2 linked regions of the Parashewanella spongiae genome follow. The protein of the gene in region 2 interacts with the protein of the main gene of each other region in a pairwise test. Links are inferred from orthologs where the notes say so. Each region holds a gene or a part of one and is shown on either strand. Other genes may lie near its edges.

Region 1 (3,294 bases), 1.7 Mb from region 2 along the record:
AAGCAAATGACAGTGAGCGCCAATTGAACCCCAATCAACACCTTAAATTCAGCATCTTTTACATATACTTTTAAGTTGATACCACGACGACTGAATGCAGCAAAATGTAAGCTGAAATTAACCGCTGAAATAAGCAGGAAAAACACACATATTAGATTAATTACAGGACTATTAAAGTAACCAATGCTGGCGTCATGAGTTGAAAACCCACCAATGGCAATGGTTGAAAATGAATGACAAATAGCATCAAACACATCCATCCCCGCAAACCAAAAAGCCGTCGCGCATGAGATGGTTAATAATAAATAAATATACCAAAGTGCTTTGGCCGTTTCTGCTATTCTTGGGGTCATTTTGCTGTCTTTTACTGGGCCTGGAATTTCAGCTCGATACAACTGCATTCCACCGATACCGAGTACAGGTAAAATAGCAACAGCGAGGACAATGATCCCCATACCGCCCAACCATTGCAGCAAATGTCGGTAAAATAAAATCGCCTTAGGAAGATGATCAAGCCCAGTGATGACCGTTGCGCCCGTAGTGGTTAAGGCAGAAAAAGACTCAAAAAAACTGTCTGTCCAACTCATTTGAGGCTCGCTGGCAAACACAAAAGGCAATGCACCTATGGAGCCAAGCACAGTCCAAAACAAAACCACGATTAAAAAGCCTTCACGGGTTCGAAGCTCCGCTCGATACTGCCGGTTGGGATACCACAAACTGAAGCCTAAAAACAAACTGACGACAAAAGCTTGAAAAAATGCGATCCCACCACCATCACTGTATAAGATAGCGACTAATGCAGGTGGTAGCATGGTCATAGAAAAAAGACCCATTAATAGGCCCGTTATTCTTATTATTGTGCGATATTGCATGGGGCGATATTCATCAATCCTTTGGTCTAAAAGTTATTATACCAATTACAGTAATTAATCTCTCACTCAGCAAGAGCTAAAGGGTTTCAGTACAAGGCACAAGCTCGAAGTACTATATTCCCTACGGCCGCCATACGAAACTGGCGTTCAACGCACTTCGTGCTTTTGTCGAGATAATTCAAGTGCTTGCAACACAGTAATGGAACCATTTAGCCTTGCCCTTCGGGAGCTTGTATGTGCTCATTTTTGTTTATAAAGAATACTACTCAAAATTGTCTTGACGTAGCAATGTAATAACGACAGTTTTGTATGTCGGTAACAACTATGCCTTCATCAATTTCGATTGCACTTTGAGCACATACATAGCTCTGAGTTGAGCATTTAATTACTATAATTGGTATTAATCCACAAATTGAAACGCAAGTCTGCCTTGGGTCAATGTTGCCAACTCATCGGCAATGGCCTTTTTAGTCGATACGGGAATTTCAGCCACAAGTTTGACTTGTGCGGTAAATGATTTATCTACGATAACCCCATCAAACCGTTTCAGCAAATACTCTACATCACCCAACTGAGCATAATCACACACTATCGTTGCTCGCACTCTTATTTGTTTCCTGACTAATTCAAGCTGAGGTAAACTCCGCTTTATGCCACCAGAATAAGCTCGAACTAACCCTCCAACTCCGAGCTTGGTTCCACCAAAATAACGGATCACAACAACACCTATCTCACCAATATTACTGCCTTGAAGCACAGATAGCATGGGGCGACCCGCACTCCCAGAAGGCTCGCCATCATCGGTAGAACCACAATGAACCGTGTCGTCAGGCTGTCCAGCAACAAAGGCATAGCAATAGTGCCTTGCATCAGGGTATCCAGTCCGCAAGTTGGTAAGTGCCAACTTTAAGTCACTTTCAGATTGGCATGGAAATAACACGGTAATAAATCGACTCTTTTTGATTTCTTCTTCTATCGTAAATGGCTTTGCAAGAATCAAATAACTGTCTAATGGTACGTTCATCAATAATTACTGTAAGCCACAATCACGGGTCATGTTTTCAACTCTATCTTGATGAATGATCACATCATCTTCAATCCGGATCCCACCAAAAGGTTTTAACTGGTTAATAATAATCCAGTTAAGCTGATGCCCCCGATCGTCTTGCTTTAACTCATTGAGCAATGAATCGATAATATAGAATCCAGGTTCGACAGTAAGGACTTGATTTTCAACTAAAGTACGAGTGCAGCGTAAGAAAGGATGTTCTTTTGGCGACGCAATGTGAGTACCACGTTCATCATGGGCGAAGCCAGCTACATCATGGACTTGCAACCCAAGCATATGACCTAAACCATGTGGGAAAAATGCTTTAGTGATACCTTGAGAAACCAAGCTTTCAACAGTTCCCGTCGCAATATCAAAGTTAATCATTAATTGAGCCAGTTTTTGGTGTGTTGCAAGGTGTAAATCAACATAGCTTACCCCTGGGCGCATCATATTGATGATCTCTTGCTGCAAAGCATCCATTCCTGCAATCACATCACTGAATAGGTTTTTCTCAGCACTGTAAGTTCGACTAATATCTGAAGCATACCCGTTACAATTGGCGCCAGCGTCAATCAAAAATGAGTGTTTTTGTTGCGGTTTCTGATGAGATTGAACCATATAGTGCAGTATCGCACTGTTTTCGTTAATGGCAATAATACTGCTGTAAGGAGCTTGGTTTTCCGATTGCCCAATCGCGGCTAAGTACTCTAATTGAATATCAAATTCACTGCCACCATCAAAAAATGCCTGTTTGGCCACGTGATGACCAGTCACCGCAATTCGGTTTGCTTCTCGCAAACAGTCCAGTTCATAAGCTGTTTTAAATGACCGATGAAAATGCAAATATTGCATGACTGCTTCAGGGTTGCGATGTTGAATGCCCAGAACGTTTGCCACATCTAAGTGCTCACCGATGTACGCCCAATGAGTCAGATCTTGCGGGAGTAACTGCGCCACTTTATCCACTTGAGTTAACATAACAATTTCAAAACAATCACGCCAATAGCTCATCGGTACATCAGACACTTTGTGCCAAAAATCAACAGGACGATAGAAGATCAATTTCGGTTTTGATACTCCATCAACCACTAACCAACAATTTGGATTATCAATCAGCGGTAACCAAGCTTTAAAATGCGGATTGACTTTAAACGGGTAATCCATATCATCAAGGAATTGACGATGTACCTGTCCTGAGTGAATCACAAGCCCAGCAAGTTGTTCGCGTTGACAAATTTCAGCACAACGATGATTAAGTTCATTAATGTGTTGCTGATAGTGCTGGCCGAATCGATCCATTAGTAAGTCCCTTCATTTTTAGCAATGAGTTATTTTTAACGATTCTACCATAGCTCATTAAAAATCTACCAT
Region 2 (3,530 bases):
AACAAGACGATTTTAAGTTTACGACTAATTGGGATTTGTACAGTAAGTGGATTAAAGTTAAAAACTTGCTTAAGCAAGCTAATAATAATCAAAGAAACGCCATCAATTTTTTAAGTGGATCAGGTGGTAGTTTTCCATATTTTATTGCAAGTGGGCATTCATCGCCATCAACATTCTCGCCTCGACTGCTAACTGGAAAAACAACACCTGGATGGAAAAATAGTGATCCTGATTTTCCGCGTATATCATGTTTCATTGGAATTTGTTCGATTGCATTTGAAGGTACAAATGTACTCACCAAACAGTATATACAGAAGTATAATCCTAGCTATGTTGGTATTATTGCGGCTGACTTTCCTGGTGATGGATTGATCAGTAGTATCATTTACACTAATCCTTTTGCGAGGGCATATTTCTATACTCACTTATTTCAAAAGCTTTCATGCGACGATTAAAAAAGCTATGAACATTTCTATTCATAGCTTTCGTATCAGATAACCATATCCTGCTCATTTTTAAGCTAATTATTTCTTTTTAACTTTAACTTTGACTTTAGATTCAACCACCCATTTGCCATCGATGTACTTAGCAACAAAGCCAGTCACTTTGCCTTCAGCTTCACCTACAACATACTGCTCTTTAGTCTTACGGCTAAACTTAACAACAGTCTTATTACCTTTATCATCTTCTACAGGAGCGTCAGCTAAAAAGCTGTATTTATCCCATAACAAATCCCGATAATGCACAAGCTCTTCAACAAGTGGGGCACGTGTTTCACGAGATTTAGGGAAGGTACTGGCCGCTAAAAATATTCCCGCAGCACCATCACGCAAAACAAAATGCGCATCAGACTTAGTACACTTCAATTCAGGCAAGAAGATTGGATCTTCTTTGGGTGGTGCCGCTTCACCGCTTTTCAACAGCTTACGAGTATTTTTACAATCATCATTAGTACAACCGAAGTATTTACCAAAGCGGCCATTCTTCAATTCCATGTTATGCCCACATCGATCACACTCAAGCAGTGGACCGTCATAACCTTTGATTTTAAAGTTACCTTTTTCTACTTCATAACCTTCACAACTTGGGTTCTGACCACAAACGTGAAGTTTTCGGGTTTCGTCGATGAGGTAGCTGTCCATTGCTGTGCCACATACACCACAACGATGCATAGCTCTAAGCGCGTCGGTCTCAGCAGTTTCATTATCGTCGCTGATAGCTTCTTCACCAGGCGTCAAGTTCATTGTTGTTTTACAACGCTCTTTTGGCGGTAAAGCGTAACCTGAACACCCTAAGAATACACCAGTTGACCCCGTACGAATCCCCATTGGCCGCTGACAAGTTTTACATTCAATATCAGTGATAACCATATCATTTGGGCGCATACCGCCATCATCGGGATCTTTCTCTGCTTGTTCTAGTTGACCAGTAAAACCCTTATAGAAGCCATCAAGCACTTTTTTCCAATCTAATTCGCCATGAGCAACATCATCTAATGTTTGCTCCATTTCAGCGGTAAAGTCATAACTCATTAGATTTGAAAAACTATTAACTAAACGTTCACTGACAATCTCACCCATTTTTTCAGCATAAAATCGACGATTTTCAACTTTTACGTAACCACGATCTTGAATAGTCGAAATAATAGTTGCATAAGTCGACGGTCGACCGATACCACGCTTTTCAAGCTCTTTCACCAAAGAGGCTTCACTAAAGCGTGCTGTCGGTTTGGTAAAATGTTGAGTTGGGATAATGGAATCTAATAAAAGCGGATCACCTGTTGCCAGCAAAGGTAAATCACTTTCTTCTTCATTTTTCTTTTTTAATGCTGGCTGAACACGTGTCCAACCATCAAACTTGAGTGTACGGCCATTGGCTTTAAGCTCATAATCACCCGCTTTTACCGTAAGTTTTGTTGCATCATACTGTGCAGATGTCATTTGACATGCGACGAACTGACGCCATATTAACTCGTAAAGCCTCTGTGCGTCGCGCTCCATATCATTCATAAAGGCAGCTTCTAAACCAACATTTGAAGGTCTAATGGCTTCATGAGCTTCTTGTGCCCCCTGTTTGCTGCCATACCTTATTGCCTGCTCTGGTAAATACGCTTGGCCAAATTCTTTGCCAATCATTTCACGAGCACTGTCAACGGCTTCTTTACTTAAATTGGTTGAGTCAGTTCGCATATAAGTAATATGACCAGCTTCATATAAGCGTTGAGCCAACATCATGGTTTTCTTAACGCCAAAACCTAAACGTGTACTGGCTGCTTGTTGCAAAGTAGAAGTAATATATGGCGCTGAAGGCTTACTTTTTGTGCCTTTAGTCTCGCGAGCTATAACGCTATATTGCGTTGAAGACAATGCATCTACAGCAACTTGAGCTTCTGCTTGAGTTACAGGCTTAAAAGCTGAACCTCGAAACTTTGTCACTTCAAGCTTCAATGATTCATTCGATCTCGTATGAAGATCAGCAAATACGTCCCAGTATTCTTCTGGCACAAAAGCTTTGATTTCTGCTTCTCGTTCAACAACAAGACGTACTGCAACGGATTGAACTCGACCAGCTGACAAACCACGTGCTACTTTTTTCCATAGCAATGGTGACACCATAAAACCAACCACTCGGTCTAAAAATCGACGTGCTTGTTGAGCATTAACCATGTTGGTATCCAGCTCAGATGGCTTACTAAAAGCATCTTGGATTGCGGTCTTAGTGATTTCGTTAAAAACAACACGTTGGTAACGCGACTCATCTCCACCTATGACTTGTTGAAGGTGCCATGCAATCGCCTCTCCTTCTCTATCCAAATCCGTTGCGAGATAGACATGATCAGCTGATTCAGCCAAAGTCTGTAGCTCTTTAACAACTTTTTCTTTGCCTTGTAGGATTTGATACTTCGCTTTCCAGCCACGATCAGGGTCAACGCCCATACGAGCCACTAGAGCTTTCTTATCACGCTCACTCTTATACTTAGCTTTTTCTTCAGGAGCCATTTTACGGACTTCTGCAGCTGTTTTAGTGGAGCTACTGCTTCCTTTAGCAGAGGAAGATGTTGGTAGATCTCGAATATGTCCCACACTCGACTTAACAATAAAGTCCTTACCAAGATACTTATTAATCGTCTTGGCTTTAGCCGGTGATTCGACAATAACTAGCGATTTTCCCATAGTTTGATATACGCCAAAATGCTGGTGAAGATAAATTGGCTCCATATATAGAGGGTTGTGGCTTCAGTTTCAAGTCACAATCCAAGATAATAGAGTCAGCCAGTCACTTTTTAAGCAAAAGCTTATAAAGTTCAAAAAATAATATTGCGCTATTAAAACCTAATATCTCAGTATTTACCATCTTAGTCATAATAGTTATGCAATTATTACCCTATTTATGTAGATGTTACAAATTTGACTACTTGAGATGCCATTTAGCTTATGTATACTGGCCGACATCTCAATACCCTATTTGAGCTTAATCAGATATCTCATCTTAGAAGGATATGTAATGAAGCATTTTGAAGCGAATTTTGA

The links.
Region 1: the proteins of topA (region 2) and E2I05_RS00090 interact in binary tests that used the Escherichia coli proteins (3 or more experiments, as listed by UniProt). The link is inferred for Parashewanella spongiae from one-to-one orthologs.

The regions. Positions count from the first base shown.
Region 1 is NZ_CP037952.1:27,455-30,748, reverse strand. What follows is about bases 85-3,047. They hold E2I05_RS00090 (YigZ family protein), read right to left. Parts: upstream 1,897-3,047; coding sequence 1,273-1,896; downstream 85-1,272. Other genes in these bases: pepQ (Xaa-Pro dipeptidase), read right to left, coding at 1,903-3,047; E2I05_RS00095 (TrkH family potassium uptake protein), read right to left, coding at 85-872. In the rest of the region: more of E2I05_RS00095, read right to left, coding at 1-84; more of pepQ, read right to left, coding at 3,048-3,222.
Region 2 is NZ_CP037952.1:1,735,536-1,739,065, reverse strand. Bases 325-3,523 are described here. They hold topA (type I DNA topoisomerase), read right to left. Parts: upstream 3,174-3,523; coding sequence 525-3,173; downstream 325-524. Other genes in these bases: astB (N-succinylarginine dihydrolase), read left to right, coding at 3,505-3,523; E2I05_RS06695 (phosphatidylinositol-specific phospholipase C), read left to right, coding at 325-455. Also shown: more of E2I05_RS06695, read left to right, coding at 1-324; more of astB, read left to right, coding at 3,524-3,530. UniProt on the Escherichia coli protein: Releases the supercoiling and torsional tension of DNA, which is introduced during the DNA replication and transcription, by transiently cleaving and rejoining one strand of the DNA duplex.